DNA from 2 places in the Streptomyces fungicidicus genome. Region 1 is predicted to be linked to the other one. Evidence: riboswitches for the same ligand, from Rfam matches in the RefSeq annotation. Region 1 holds a riboswitch; the other holds the start of a gene.
The links. A riboswitch is a leader RNA that binds a small molecule or an ion and turns the genes downstream of it on or off. The one in region 1 is predicted to bind cyclic di-AMP.
Positions count from the first base shown of each region.

Region 2: it holds a riboswitch for cyclic di-AMP, as region 1 does, so the genes downstream of both, CNQ36_RS16470 (M23 family metallopeptidase) here and CNQ36_RS31180 (M23 family metallopeptidase) in region 1, are expected to answer to the same signal.

Region 1 covers NZ_CP023408.1:213,737-221,418, reverse strand. Annotated here, with positions in the region: gene CNQ36_RS31195 (alpha/beta fold hydrolase) at 1-494, opposite strand, end outside; gene CNQ36_RS31190 (MBL fold metallo-hydrolase) at 725-1,918, opposite strand; gene CNQ36_RS31185 (SGNH/GDSL hydrolase family protein) at 1,979-2,764, opposite strand; gene CNQ36_RS31180 (M23 family metallopeptidase) at 2,970-3,899, opposite strand; cyclic di-AMP (ydaO/yuaA leader) riboswitch at 3,902-4,066, opposite strand; gene CNQ36_RS31175 (alpha-galactosidase) at 4,372-6,456, opposite strand; gene CNQ36_RS31170 (tyrosine-protein phosphatase) at 6,628-7,425, shown strand; gene CNQ36_RS31165 (DUF6126 family protein) at 7,435-7,563, opposite strand; gene CNQ36_RS31160 (helix-turn-helix domain-containing protein) at 7,560-7,682, opposite strand, start outside.
Region 2 covers NZ_CP023407.1:3,637,277-3,644,958, forward strand. Annotated here, with positions in the region: gene CNQ36_RS16465 (PrsW family intramembrane metalloprotease) at 1-583, shown strand, start outside; gene CNQ36_RS16470 (M23 family metallopeptidase) at 586-1,605, opposite strand; cyclic di-AMP (ydaO/yuaA leader) riboswitch at 1,615-1,771, opposite strand; tRNA gene CNQ36_RS16475 (tRNA-Met) at 2,078-2,151, opposite strand; gene CNQ36_RS16480 (dihydrofolate reductase family protein) at 2,216-3,349, opposite strand; gene CNQ36_RS16485 (response regulator transcription factor) at 3,422-4,081, opposite strand; gene CNQ36_RS16490 (sensor histidine kinase) at 4,111-5,106, opposite strand; gene CNQ36_RS16495 (DUF3040 domain-containing protein) at 5,522-5,797, shown strand; tRNA gene CNQ36_RS16500 (tRNA-Lys) at 5,880-5,952, opposite strand; gene CNQ36_RS16505 (DEAD/DEAH box helicase) at 6,107-7,682, opposite strand, start outside.

The DNA.
Region 1 (7,682 bases):
CCCCAGGCGGCCGGCAGGGTGTGGAAGGCGTAGCCGGAGCGGATGGTCGCCTCCACCACCTCGGGCGGGTAGAGCCGGCGCAGCAACCGGTCGTTCCACCGGGCCAGCCGGTCCGCCGGGACACGGGGGACGAGTCCGGTGACCCATCGGTACGGCGTCGCCCACGGGCCACGAGTGGAGGCGCTGGCCCCGGCGAGGACCAGCCCCCGCAGCCGCTCGGGGAAGCGCCGCGCGAACTCCAGCGAGGCGTATCCGCCGAGCGAGTGCCCGACGACCAGGGCCGGTCCGCGGTCGAGCGAGTCCACCGCGGCGGCGATGATCTCCGACGCCGCGTCCAGGCTCCAGGGCTCGGCGGAGCGGGCGCCGTGGCCCGGCAGGTCGACGGCGGCCACCCGGAAGTCCTTCTGGAGCGCGGCGAGCTGCGGGCTCCACTGTCCCGCGCTGAACCGCGTCCCGTGCACCAGGACGACGGGCGGCGCGTCCGCTGCCGTCATGAGTCCCCCACTTCCTCGCTCCCCTCCGCCCGGCGTCACCGCTCGGTCGCCGTCGAAGCCGCCGCCGGAGTCCGCTTCGGCGCTGCCCTGGCCGACCCCCGGCTCGGGTGCGTCCGGCGGCCCCCCGGCCTCCCGGTGCTGCCTCCCCTTCATGCCGGAGAGGGCCGTCCCGGTCATGAGGCCCGCGACACAGGCCGGCATGAACCGTCCCGAAGGTGAGGGACCGGAGCTCACCGCTCGCCGGCGAGGTCGAGATCCCCCTTGCTCGTCCCGGCCACGCCCTCGGCGCTCCGGGGACGGTTCCACGAACGGGCGACCGGACCGGACACCGCCCGCCACCACGGCTCCACCGGCAGCTCCCCCGCCGGCTCGAAAGGCTCGCCCGGCCGGGGGAACGCCACCGCCTGGCCCGCCTCCTCGCCCGCGTCCCTCATCCACTCCCCCGGCTCCGCCCAGGCGTGCGGCGCCAGGTTGAAGGTGGCCCAGTGGATGGGCAGCAGCACACCGGCCGCGTCCCCGCCCTGCAGGTCGAGATGGGCCCGGACGCCCTCCTCGGGCGTCATGTGGATGTCGGGCCAGAAGTCCGAGTAGGCGCCCACCTGGATCATCGTGGCGTCGAACGGGCCGTGACCGGCGCCGATGTCCTTGAAGCCATCGAAGTAGCCGGTGTCACCGCTGTGGTAGACGCGGTGCTCCTCGCCCTCGACCACCCAGGAGGCCCACAGGGTGTGCTGGGTGTTGCGCAGGCCCCGGCCGCAGAAGTGGCGGGCCGGGGTGGCGGTGAGGGTGAGCCCGCCGACCTTCGTCGTCTCGTGCCAGTCCAGTTCGCGCAGCCGGCCGGCGGACACGCCCCAGTGCTCCAGGTGCGCGCCGACGCCGAGGGGCACCGCGAACAGGGTGTCCGTGCCGGCCAGCGCCTTGATCGTGGGCAGGTCCAGGTGGTCGTAGTGGTCGTGGGAGATCACGACGACGTCGACCGGGCCGAGCGCGGCCAGCGGCAGCGGCACGGGGTGCAGCCGCCTGGGGCCGGCGAAGGGGAACGGCGAGCAGCGCTCACCCCAGACGGGGTCGAACAGGACCCGGTGGCCGTCGATCTCCGCGAGCACGCCGGAGTGGCCCATCCAGGTCAGCCGCAGGCCCGTGGCCGGCGGACGGGAGATGTCGGCCAGGGTGGTCGGGTGCACCGGGATCGCGCCCTTGGGGGCGCGCCGGGACCGGGAGTCCTTGTCGAAGTAGGTCCTCGCCAGGTCCCGGGTCGATCCGGACGGGCGGATCCGGGCGGGGCCCCCGGGGTTCTGGAAGACGCCGTCCTTGAAGTGCGGGGACCTGCGGATGCGCGCCATGCGCTCGCCGCCGGGGTCCGCGCCGAAGGACTCGGGCCGCAGGGCGCGCAGCCCGGAGCGATCGGAACGGGTGACGGCCACGGTGCCTCCAGGTGGAGTCGGTCAGACATTCCATTATGTGCGTGCGGCGGTACCCGGCGCTCAGGCCACCGTGGCGATCCGTACCTTGATGTCGTCGGGCGAGAGCGTCCCCTTCGCCCGCACGTGGTCGCCCGAGGACTGCCCGCGTAGCCGGCGGCCGATCCACGGCACCAGGTACTCGCGCGCCCACTGGACGTCGTCCCGCCGGACGTCGAAGGCGCCGCGGGGCGGCAGGGGCGGCCACGGCTGTTCCGGGTCGGCGGGGATCTCCATGCCGAGGAGCTGCCCCGCCCGCAGCGCGACGCGGGTGTGTCCCTCCGGCGACAGGTGCAGCCGGTCGGCGTCCCAGGCCCTGCGGTCCTGGACGCTCCTGAGGGACCACAGGTCGAGCACGGGGCAGCCGTAGCGGTCGGCGACGGCCCGCACATGCCCGTTGTACGTCGCGATCTTGCCGCGCAGGTGCTTCAGCAGGGGCACGCCGCGGGTGTCGAACCCCGTGGTCACCATGACGGTGCCGGACACGGCGGTGAGCGCGGCGACCGCCCGCTCGAAGCGCTCGGCCACCTCGTCCGGGTCGGTTCCGGGACGGATGATGTCGTTGCCGCCCGCGCAGAACGTGACCAGGTCGGGGGCGAGCTGGACGGCGCGGGGCAGCTGGTGGGCCACGATCTGGTCCAGCAGCTTTCCGCGCACGGCGAGGTTGGTGTACGCGAAGTCCCCTTCGGGGCGGCGGTCGGCGAGAAGTACGGCGAACCGGTCGGCCCAGCCGACGAACGCCCCGTCGGGGCCGGGGTCGCCGACGCCTTCGGTGAAGCTGTCCCCCACCGCCACGTACGACCCGATCACTGCTCTGCTGTCACTCTTCGAATCGTCTGCCACAGCTGCACATGATTCACCTTCCAATGTGACCTACGCGACCGTAAGGAGGGGTTGACGTGCGGTGAGATAAGACACCCTCAAAATGTTGGCCAACTCCGGAATACGCCGGTGGCCGGCCCCGTGGATCGGGGCCGGCCACCGGCGCGCGTGTCAGGAAGGGTGTCGCAGGGGGTCAGATCGAGACGCCCTTGCCACGAAGGTAGGAGACCGGGTCCACGTCCGAGCCGTAGTCCGGGGTGGTGCGGATCTCGAAGTGCAGGTGCGGGCCGGTCACGTTGCCGGTCGCGCCGGAGAGGCCGACCTGCTGGCCGGCGGTGACGGTCTGGCCGGCCGAGACGGACAGCGAGGACAGGTGGGCGTACTGGGCGTAGTAGCCGTCATTGAGCTTGATGACGACCTGGTTGCCGTACGCGCCGCCGTAGCCGGCGGAGACGACGGTGCCCGCGCCGACGGCCTTCAGGGAGGTGCCGGTCGGGACGGCGAAGTCGACACCGGTGTGGTAGCCGCTGGACCACATGCTGCCGGCCACCTTGTAGGCGGTGCCGAGGCCGCCGCCGGGCACCGGGGAGGTGTAACCGGAGGTGCTCGCGGCCTGGTCGGTGCTCGTGGACTGGGCGGAGGTGTCCGAGGCGGACTGCTCCGACGGCTGCGCGGCGGGCTTCTCGGCCTTCTTCTCCGCGGCGGCCTCGGGGGCCTTCGGGGTGGACGACTTCTTCGGGGTGCTCGCGGCGGCCTTGCCCTCGAGGGAGAGCTTCAGGCCGGGGTGGATGAGCGACGGGTCGGACCCGACGGCATCGCGGTTGTCCGCGTAGAGCTTCTTCCAGCCGCCGTCGACGTGCTCGGCCTCGGCGATCTTCGCGAGGTAGTCGCCCGCCTTCACGGTGTACGTGCGGGCGTCGTCGCCCTTCTCGGCGGCGGCCGACTGGCCGGCGGCGGAAAGGGACTGGACGGTCTTTCCGGGGGCGGTCTGCGGCGTGGCGGCGTGCGCGCCGGTGGCGCCGAGAAGCGGCAGGGCGAGTACGGCGCCACCGGTTCCGGCGACGGCGATGGAACGGGTCAGACGCTGGGCCGTGGTACGGCGGTGCTTACCCTTCGCGGGCATGGTGAATTCCTCTCCGGCGCCTGCGAGGTGAGCTGTCGGGTTCGGACTGGAGATGCCCGGCCGCGTTTTCACGCGGCTTAACCCCAAGCCGTTCCGGGAACCGGAACAGGCAGTCGTACCTGTGGGTCCCCCGCTCCTGCCGTACACGGGTCAGTCAGTGGGTGCGGGCTCCGGGCGGCGGCAGGATTAGGCGTCCGTCCGGATCGGTGGCGAACGTAAGCGACCCGGACGGGAAGGGACAAGCGCGAGGTTCACCCCGAACGCGCTTTTCCGTGATCCAAAGGAGGAAAGGGCGTCACCGAGCGTCAATCCGCACAGGGATCGCGCCGTGAATTCCCTTGCCTTTTCACGGAATTACGTGAGCATGGCGACAACACATCGTCACCGATATGACGATGCTCACGCGCCCCTTTCCCATCCTCCCTTCTTTCGGGGCGCGTTATGGCAAATCACCCCAATCGGACAGAACGCCTCAATCGCCAGATCCCAGGCGCCGGAACCGGAAGACCGCCGCATCCAGGTCGCCCCGCAGCCCGGTGTGTAGCCCGTGGTGCCGCAGTACGGCGCCACGGTGCTTTTCACCCGTTTCAAGGCATTCGTACGAGGCGTTCGGGTCGACGCCGTGCAGCCGGAGTGCCGGGACGGGTTCCCCGTAGTGCTGCGCCTGGAGCCAGGCCAGGACCACGGTCTCGTCGCCGAGGACGTACTGCACCGCGCTGAGGCCTCCCGCCGGGGGGCGCAGCCGGTACAGGTCACCGCGCTGGACAACCGGCCGGATCTCCTTGTAGAGCGCGACCCACTCGCGCGCCTCCTCGAGCTCCTGCCCGGTCCACCGTGTGAGGTCACCGCCGACGCCGAGCACCCCGGCCATCGCGCTGACGAAACGGAAACGCAGCGAGCTGACCCGTCCGTTCAGCATCGCGTTCGGGCTGTCGGTGACCCAGGCGGCCATGACCCGGGCCGGGTGGAGCTGGCTGAAGCCGTGCTGGATGGCGAGGCGGTCGAGCGGATCGGTGTTGTCCGAGGTCCATACCTGGTCGGTGCGGGAGAGGACGCCCAGGTCGATCCGGCCGCCGCCGCCCGAGCAGGACTCGAAGGCCACGCCCGGATGGGCGGCCCTGAGCCGGTCCAGCAGGGCGTACAGGCCCCGCACGTGATCGGTCCACAGCCGTTGCGGATAGGGGTCGTCCGGCCAGCCGGCGTCGGTGAAGCAGCGGTTGAAGTCCCACTTCACATAGTCGACCGGAGTCTCGGAGAGCAGCGCGTCGAGCCGCTCCCAGAGGTACTCCCGGACGTCGTCGCGCGCGAGGTTGAGGACGAGCTGGTTGCGGAACTCCGTGCGCCGGCGTCCCGGCTGGAACTGCACCCAGTCGGGGTGCGCCCGGTACAGGTCGCTGTCCGGGTTGACCATCTCCGGCTCGACCCAGATGCCGAACCGCATCCCGAGCCCGCGCACATGGTCGGCGAGGGGCTTCAGGCCGCCGGGGAAGCGGTCGGGGTTGGGCGTCCAGTCGCCGAGCCCGGCCCGGTCGCTCGTACGCGCCCCGAACCAGCCGTCGTCGACCACGAACAGCTCGACGCCCATCCCGGCGGCGCGCGCCGCGAGCGCCCGCTGCTGCTCCTCCGAGATGTCGAAGCCGGTGGCCTCCCAGGAGTTGAACAGCACGGGCCGGTCCCGGCCGGCGTCCGGGACGACATGGGCGCGCTGGTAGGCGTGCCAGGCGCGGCTTGCGCCGCCGAAGCCGCCGTCGCTCCACAGGCCGGCGAAGACCGGTGTGACGTACGTCCCGTCCGTGTCCAGCATCAGCAGGCCGGAGTCGTCGTGGCCCGCGCCGCCGGTGATCTGCACGCGCGCGTCGGGGAGTTGGGCCACCGAGACGCGCCAGGAGCCGGACCAGCCGAGGGCGCAGGCGTAGACCTCGCCGCGCTCCTCGGTCGCGTCGGTGTCGAGCGCGACCCACGGCAGGTGCTGGTGGCCGGTGTGACCTCGCCGGCTGCCGATGACCTTCTCGCCGTAGGTGAGCGGGGAGCGGGTCAGCCGGGACTCCGCGGCCCAGCGGCCGTGCAGCTGGGACAGCCGCCAGTGGTCGCGGTCGGGCAGGGTCCAGGCCGCGGAGTCGGCGCGCAGCAGCTCGACGGCCGGTCCCCGGTTGTGCAGGGTCACCCAGCGTTCGATCACGTCGTCGCGCATCCGGTAGTGCAGGGTCACCGTGAGCGGGCCGTCGAGGAAGCGGAGGCGGAGTTCGCCGTCGTCCGTCTCCTCGTGTCCGCCGAAGGTCCACTCGGTGCCGCGCCGTCCGGGCGAGCGCACGGACAGGGCGGGCCGCGCGAAACGGGGGCCTCCCTCGACCGGGTACTCCTCGCGTCCGTCCAGCCGGGACTCGAAGGGCCAGTCGTCCGGCAGCGGGCGGGCGGCCAGCGCCTCCGCGTCGGCCGGCTCGATCCGGGGGCCCCAGTGCAGATGCACCAGCTCGTCGCGGTCCGTCAGATGCAGCGCGTAACTGCTGTGCGGCCCCGACAGAAGCCACGTACGACCGTCTTGGCAGACCTGCGCCACCGAACCTCCAACAGACCCGAACAGATGTGATCAGACACCAACATCATCGGGGGCACGGGGGCCGCCGGGCAATGCCTGTGGACAACTCATTGCCCCAGGCAGGCATGTCGTATCGTCGAGTGGTGCCCGACGGCGAGCCCCGCCGGCGGCGCCGAGAGGGAGGAGCCCTTCGTGACGCAGCAGGTGCCGTCGACCGAACCCGAGCTGGCCGGAGTACGCAACTTCCGCGACGTGGGCGGACTGCCGACCGTGGACGGCCGGCGGGTGCGGCAGGGCGTACTGTTCCGCAGCGGCCATCTCGCGCACGCGACGGCGGAGGACGCCGCCTTCCTGTCCGCGCTCGGACTGCACACGGTCTTCGACTTCCGCAACGCCGCCGACCAGAAGCTGGAGGGCCCGGACGTCGCGCTGCCGGGCGTGCGGAACGTGAACCTGCCGCTCAGCGACCCGGCGGACGGCGCCGAGTTCTGGAAGATGGTCCGCGACGGCGACCTGGAGCAGCTGCGCTCCGTCCTCGACGACGGCAAGGGCGCGGACCGCATGATCCGCTCCTACCGGCTGATCATCACCGAGCGCACCGGCGAGCACTCCCGGGTGCTGCGCTCGCTCGCCGAGGACAGCGTCCCCGCGCTGATGCACTGCGCGGCCGGCAAGGACCGGGCGGGGCTGTCGATCGCGGTGACCCTGCTCGCGCTGGGCGTCGAGCGGGACGCCATCGTCGACGACTACCTGAAGTCCAACGCCAAGCACCGCCGGTACAAGGTGCACCGCAACGGCTCCTCCGCCTCGGCCTACTCCGCCGAGGTGATGGAGTTGCTCAGCCCCCTGTTCGACGCGCGCGCGGAGTATCTTGCCGCCGCGTTCGAGACCGTCGAGGAGACCTGGGGCGGTGTGGAGCCGTACCTGGAGCGGGCGCTCGGGCTCACCCCCGGGGCCCGGGAGCGGCTGCGCGAGCGCCTGCTCGACTGAGGCGGGGGCCTACTTCTTCGGCGCCACCTCGAAGAGGAAGTAGATGAAGGCCGCGAAGAGGTGCCCCACCACCACGTAGATGAACAGCCTCACCCACAGGGCCCGGGGGAGCTTCTCCTCCATGTCTCTACCGCTCATGTCGCGTCTCCGTGGGTCGGGCCCAGGCACAGGGTGGCCGTGGGGCTCTGCAGAAGGGTGTGGACGAACAGCAGCTCGACCCCGTCGGGGTCCTGAGCTTCGATACGGTGCGGGGTCAG
Region 2 (7,682 bases), on a different replicon from region 1:
GCACGCACTGTGGAACGGCTCGTCGACGCTCGGCCGGTACGGCTTCTTCGCGGTGTACGCGGCGTTCATGGTGCCGGCGTTCGGGGTGCTGACCTGGCTGATGGTGTGGACGCGGCAGCGTGAGCTGCGGACCGTGCGGGAGGAACTGCCCGCGTACGCGGCCGCCGGGTGGCTCGGCCCGGCGGAGCCGTTCGCGCTGGGCTCGATGCGGGCGCGGCGCGTCGCCCGGCAGTACGCGCGCCGGTACGGCGGGAAGGCGGCGGCACGCTCGGTCGCCGCCTACGAGGCGTACGCGACGTCGCTGGCGTTCCTGCGGCACCGGGGGCGGCTCGGGCGGGCCGGGCCGGACTTCGTCACACGGGAACGGGAGCTGCTGCTGGAGCTGTGGCACCGGCGGGCCCCGGCCCGTCCGGCGCTGGAGCACGCCGCCCGCGCCACCGCGCCACCCGTACCGCTCACGGCGGCGCCGTGGGCGGTGTACGGGGGACACGCGGGGCACGCGGGATACGGGCACGGCTACGGCTACGGCTACGGCCATCCGTACGCGGGGCACGCCCCGCACACACCCGACCGGCAGCCCTGACGTCAGACGGTGAGGCCCTTGCCGCGCAGCCAGGCCAGCGGGTCGATGCCCGAGGAGGAGCCGCCGGGGTGCACCTCGAGGTGGAGGTGGGCGCCGGTGACGTTGCCGGTGGCGCCGACGCGGCCGATCACATCGCCGGTGTTGACCTTCTGGCCGACGCTGACGCTGATGGACGACTGGTGGGCGTACCAGATCTCGGTGCCGTCCTCGAGGGTCAGCACGGTCTTGTAGCCGTAGGAGCCGTCCCAGCCGGCGGAGGTGATCGTGCCGGTGTGGACGGCCTTGAGCAGCGTGCCCGTGGGGGCGGCGAAGTCGAGGCCGGTGTGGTAGCCGGAGGACCAGTAGGCGCCGGCCTGGCCGAAGGTGGAGGAGAGGGTGTACGAGGAGGTCGGCACCGCGTACTGCCTGGCCAGCTCGGCGAGGCGCTCGGCCTCGGCCTTCTTCGCGGCTTCCTCCTCCGCCTTCTTCTTGGCGGCGGCGGCCTTGGCCTTGGCTTCCTTCTCCGCCTTGGCGGCGGCGTCGGCGGCCGCCTTCTCGGCGGCGGCGACGGCCTCGGCCTCGGCCTGGGTCTCGGCCTGGTCCTGCTGCTGCTCGACCTGCGCCATGATCCGGGCGCGCAGCGCCTCACCGGCGTCGGCGGTGCCCTGCTCGTTGTCGGCGGTGGTCATGCCGATGCTGCTGAGGGGGGTGGCCGAGCCCTTGGGGGTTTCCTCGTCGGAGAGGAGGGAACCCACGCTGGGAAGGTCCGGGACGGAGATCGAGACCGGGGGCTTGCCGGTCTGGGCGCTGGCCATGCCGCCGGCGCCGACGGCCGCTATGACACCGACGCCCAGCACGGTGGAGCTGCGGGCGAGTCCTCCGCCGCGCTGCTTGGAGACGCGGTGCCGGCCCCGTACGGGGCGGAGCGTCTCCGCGGTGGGGTTCCACTCCTCGAAGGGGCCCTCGTCGGTGCTTGCCGCGCCGTAGGCGAAGGTGTCGCTCGGCTTGAAGGGGGCCTCGGGGGCAGGCGGGTTGGACGCCACGTGGGCGCACTCCTTTCCTTCCTTCGCCTACCGGGTTAGCTGACGGGTTCGGAGCAGGAAGGTCTCCTACGCGCGTATACGTGCCGTGTCGCCACGGCGGTATCCGCGTGATTCACCCCAAGTGGTGGTTCCCCGGTTCCCTTGCGGGATTCGGCGCGTGCGCACGGAGCCGACTTCTGTGACGGCTGGGACGACCGCGCTGCGTTATCGAACGTTAATAGACGCGAGGGCGTGATTCCAAGCTGTTCCCCTTGATCATTAACGAATCCCGGGGGGACTTAAGCGTCACCGACGGTCAAAAACGGGCGAGTTGACCGCACCTCGAACGACATCGAGAAACTGACGGTGTGTCAGTTGTTATGCGCTGCGAGACGCTCCGCTCACGCTGGGTGAGAGTGAAGGGAAAGGGTGGAGGGGGAGGGGAAAACACCGAGGGCCGGAATCCTTATGGATTCCGGCCCTCGGCCTTCAGTAGCGGGGACAGGATTTGAACCTGCGACCTCTGGGTTATGAGCCCAGCGAGCTACCGAGCTGCTCCACCCCGCGTCGGTAGACACCAGTGTACGCCATGCGCGGGACATGCCGCACACCCATTACCGGCGGGCCCGTCTCAGCGGCCGAGCAGATGGCCGTTGGGCGCCTTGGCGCGGTCCTCGTGCTCGGGCAGCACCACGACGGTGGCGCCCCCGGACTCCAGTACGCCGCTGCCGTCGGCGCCCTCGACGAAGGTGTCCGGCTCCCGCCAGGCCGTGACCACCCGCCGCACCCCCGCGTCCAGGATCAGCCGGACGCAGGACGCGGGGCGGGACGCTCGGCGGGCGCACGGCTCCAGGCTGGAGTACACGGTGGCGGTGGCGAGCCGGGGGTCCGTGGGATCGGCCTTGGCGAGCGCCGCCTCCTCCGCGTGCACCACCGGGTCCCCGCCCTCCCGGGAGTGACCGCGCGCCAGCTCCGTGCCGTCGGCGGCCACGACGACCGCGCCCACGCTGAACGCCGTCGCGGACGGCGGGCACAGGGCGGCCAGCTCGCAGGCCAGGGCCAGCCAGTGGTGGTCGGCGGCGGACGGCAGCGGGCCGGTGCCGGGGGCGGTGGGCTCGTAGCGCATCAGGACGACGTCGCCGACCTGGCGGGTCCCGGTCAGCCGCAGCCTGCCGCCCTGGTAGGCGCCGGGGCCGAAGAGGCGGGGGGCCTCCGGGTCGCCCACGAACAGCGGGGCGACGGCGAGCTGCAGTTCGTCGGCGAGGCCCTGGGTGATCAGCTGGGTGTGGATCAGTCCGCCGCCCTCGACCATGAGCCGCCGGACCCCGCGCGCGGCGTGCAGATGCTCCAGCAGCCGCCGCCAGTCCAGTTCGGCGCCGAGCGGGACGACGTCGGCGGCGATCCCCAGGACGCGGGCCCGCTCGGCGCCCTCGTCGGTGGTGTAGAGGACCTTCTCGCCGCCGGTGTGCCAGAACCGGGCCGCCGGGTCCAGCTCTCCCGAGCCGCTGACGGTGACCTTGAGCGGGTACTCGGTCCGGCCCTCGGCCAGGCGGGCGGCGCGCCGCTCGGGCGAGTTGACCAGCAGCCGCGGGTTGTCGGCGCGCAGGGTGCCGGCGCCGACCAGGATGGCGTCCACGGACGCCCGTACCTCGTCGACCCGGTCGAAGTCGGCCGGGCCGGACAGCAGCAGCCGTTCGGGGCCGGTGTCGTCCAGGTAGCCGTCGAGGGAGACGGCGGCGGACAGCAGGACGTAGGGGTGCGGCATCGGTTCCTACTCCGGGTGGGCGGGCTCGGGGGTGCCCAGTCTGGCAACACTCCCGGCGGGCCCGTGCGCCGGTCAGGGTTCGATGAGCCCCACGCGGATGGCGTAGCGGGTGAGTTCGAGGCGGTCCCGGAGGCCGAGCTTGGCCAGCAGGTTGGCGCGGTGCCGCTCCACCGTCTTGGGGCTGATCACCAGGAGGCCCGCGATCTGCTGCGAGGTGTGGCCCTCGGCGACGAGCTTGAGGATCTCCTCCTCGCGGTCGGTGATCGCCTTGGCCGGCAGGGCGCGGCCCTCCCTCGCCAGGTCGAGGTAGTTGTGGATGAGGGCGTTGACGGCGCCGGGATAGAGGAACGGCTCCCCGCGCATGGTGGCGTGGCATGCCTCGACGAGGTCGCGGTCGGCGACGGACTTCAGGACGTAGCCCGAGGCGCCGGCGGCGAGGGCCTCGAAGAAGAACTGCTCGTTGTCGTACATGGTCAGGATGAGGATGCGGGTCTCCGGCAGGGTGCGGGAGAGCTCACGGGCCGCCTGGAGACCGGTCTGGCGGGGCATCGCGATGTCGAGGATGGCCAGGTCGGGGCGGTGCTCACGGGCCTGCTCGAGGGCTTCGGCACCGTCGGCGGCCTCGGCCACGACGGTCAGATCCGGCTCACCGTCGAGGATGAGGCGAACCCCCCGGCGGACCAGCGCGTGGTCGTCGGCGAGCAGGATGCGGGTGGGGGCCGGGTCTGTCATGTTCAGCGTTTCCGGTCGAGGGGCGTCGGTCACGGTGGCGGAGCGTGCGCGGTCTCCCGTGCGGGGACGAGGGCGTGCGCGGGGAAACGGGCGGGGACGGGGACGGTCAGGCGGACCTCGGTACCGCCGCCGGCGGCCCGGTCCACGGTGAGCCGGGCGCCGACGAGCAGGGCGCGTTCGCGCATCCCGCGGATGCCGGCGCCCTCCGGCGCGGCGCCGGTGCCCCGGCCGTCGTCCCGGACGAGGAGTTCGACCCCGCCGGGCGCGCGGCGCAGGGCCAGCTCGGCGCGACGGGCCCCGGCGTGGCGGGCGGTGTTGGTGAGGCCCTCCTGGGCGACCCGGTAGATGACCAGTTCCGTCTCCTGGTCCAGCTCGGGCAGGTCCGCGGCGGGGGAGTGCTGGACGCTCAGGCCGGAGCCGCCGTACTCGTTGGCGAGGGCCTTGAGCGCGCTGGCCAGTCCCAGCTCGTCCAGCACGCCGGGACGCAGTCGGCGGGCGATGCGCCGGATCTCCTCCAGACTGGCCCGGGTGGTCTCCTGCACCTGGCGCAGCTCCTCGCCCAGTCCGGGCGGGGCGTGGTCGGCGGCGCGCTTGAGCTGGAGCAGTACGGCGGTGAGGGACTGGCCGACCTCGTCGTGCAGTTCCCGGGCGACCCGGCGGCGTTCGGCCTCCTGCGCGGACAGGGCGCGGGCGCTGCTCGTGGCGCGCTCGTCCTCCAGCCGGTCCAGCATCGTGTTGTACGTGGTGATCAGCTCGGCGATCTCGCCGCGCCCGCCGACCGCGGGGCGGTCTCCGGGGCGGAGCAGGTCGGTCGTGGTCATCGCCCGGGTCAGCCGTTGCAGCGGGGCGAGGCCGACGCGGAGCAGCAGGGCGTTGGCGACCAGCATGGCGGCCAGCCCCACGGTGAGGACCGCGGCCTCGGTGAGCAGGACCGGCGTGGATACGGTGACGGGTCCCAGCAGAAGGGCCGTGGCCACGATGAGCACGACGGCGTTCAGCAGGAAGATCCGCCAGAACAGGGGCACCCCGTACCGCCTCCTCGCCGTGGGCCGCTCGCCGCGGGCCCCCGTGTGCGCGGGAGCCCGACGGCCCGCTGTCCGGGGGCGCGGCGCGGGCCGTCATCCCCAGCGTGGGCGCTGAGCGGGCCCCGCGCCATCGGTGACAACCCCCATTTCGCACACCGGGCCCCGGCCGGCCCGGGGGTCCCGTACACGCCGTCCCCCACCGGGGATGGGGGCCGCGACGGATGGCCCCGGCGGGTGCCGGTGGGCGAGGCTGGAGTCTCCGTACCGGGCGGGTGACGAGGTCGGTGCAAGGGCAAACTCCTTTGTACCGGGCCGAGTTCGCGACAGGCCGACGGTCACCCCTGAAGCCCCGGCAGCACGGAGCAAGGGCCGTCCGCGGTGTCACCGGGCGGCCGCCCCCTGGAAAGGAGGAGCCGTGCCCCAGTCCGACGACGAGCGTCCGATCGACCTCGCGGCCCGTGTCGAGCACGAGGATCCCCGTGTCGCCCGCTCCCCGTCCGCCGGACGGCCGGCCGGCCCCCGCGACCACCGGCGCACCGGCGCCTGGTGGGCGCTGGTCATCGGTGTGACGATGCTGATCGCGGGGGTGATCGTCCCCGACGGACTGCTGATCGCCGCGGGCCTGGTCCTCGCCGGGATCGCCGTCCAGCTCCTCGACCCCGCCCGGCGGCAACGCGACGTCCGCCCCTGACATGACGCGGCGCCCGAACCGGCTGAGGCCGGTCCGGGCGCCGTGCGGCAGGCCGGCGACGTCGCGCCGGCGCTACCAGGGGTAGGCCCTGTGGGACTCGAACCCACAACCAATGGATTAAAAGTCCACTGCTCTGCCAATTGAGCTAAGGGCCCCTGGCGATGTTGCCTCCCCGAGCATAGCGGGACGCGGCCGGGACTCCGATCGGGTATCCGGCGGGCGGGTCCGTGCGTGTCCCGGGAGGAAACGCGGGAGGGCCCGCACGACGGGTGTCGTGCGGGCCCTCCCGGCCGGCCGGGTGAGGCCGTGTCAGCCGTTGCGCTTCCAGCGGGGCTTGTCGTCGCGGCGGCCGAAGGAGCCGCCACCGCGGTGGTCGTCACGACGGCCGTTGGGGCGGTCGTGGGAGCCGGAGCGGAAGCCCGGACGGTCGCCCTGGCGGTCGCGGTTGAACGGGCGGTCGCTGCCACGGTGGCCGCCCCGGTCGTCACGGCGGAAGCCGCCGCGGTCCCGGTCGCGGTCGCGGTTGAAGCCGCCACGGTCGTCACGACGCTCGAACGAACGCCCACCGCGGTCACCACGGTCGTCACGACGCTCGAAGGAACGGCCGCCACGGTCGTCACGGCGGTCGTCACGGCGGAAGCCGCCACGGTCGTCACGACGCTCGAACGAACGCCCGCCACGGTCACCACGGTCGTCACGACGCTCGAAGGAACGGCCGCCACGGTCGTCACGGCGGTCGTCACGGCGGAAGCCGCCGCGGTCCCGGTCGCGGTCGCGGTTGAAACCGCCACGGTCGTCACGACGCTCGAACGAACGCCCCCCGCGGTCACCACGGTCGTCACGACGCTCGAAGGAACGGCCGCCACGGTCGTCACGGCGCTCGCGCCGCTCGTACGGCGCCGGGGCGTCCGTACGCTCCACGCGCTCGGTCCGCTCGACGTCCCGCGCGGTCGGCTGCTCGGGCAGCGTGACCTCGGCCTCGTCCGACGCCGCGGCGGCCACCTCGGCCACCACCGTCTCGACGTCCTCGCCGCGCTCCCGCGCGACCCGGGCCACCAGACGGTCGGCCTCGTCACGCAGCTCCGAGGCACGGCGCTGCGCCCGCTCCAGCTCCTTGGCGAGCTGGGCGACCTCGCGCTCGGCCTGCTGCGCCGCGTTGCCCGCGGACTCGGCCTGCACCTCGGTCATCGACCGGGCGCCGGTGATCTCGGCGACCTCCGGGTCGAAGGCGGCACCGCCCTGGATGATGTGGCGCGTGGCGTCGACGCCCGCGTCCTCCATCAGCCGGAAGATCTGGCGGCGCTGGTGCGGCAGCGAAAGGGAGACGACCGTGCCGGTGCGGCCGGCCCGCGCCGTGCGGCCGGCCCGGTGCAGGTAGTCCTTGTGGTCGCCGGCCGGGTCCACGTTCAGGACCAGGTCGATGCCGTCGACGTGGATGCCGCGCGCCGCGACGTCCGTGGCGACGAGGACGTTGACGTAACCGTCCTTGAAGTCGGCCAGCGTGCGGGTACGGGCGCCCTGGGTCATGCCGCCGTGCAGCGCGTCCGCCTTGGCGCCGGCGTCGCGCAGCTGCTCGGCGACGCGGTCGGCGCCCAGCTGGGTGCGGACGAAGATGATGGTGCGGCCCTTGCGGGAGGCGATGGCCGCGGTGACCGGCGCCTTGTCCTTGGGCTTCACGACGAGGATGTGGTGCGACATGGTCGTCACCGCGCCCTGCGCCGCGTCCACCTCGTGGCTGACCGGGTCCTTCAGGTACCGGTCGACGAGGGTCTTGATCTCGTTCTCCATGGTGGCGGAGAACAGCATCCGCTGACCGCCCGGCGGCACCTGGTCGAGCAGTTCGGTGACCTCGGGCATGAAACCGAGGTCGGACATCTGGTCGGCC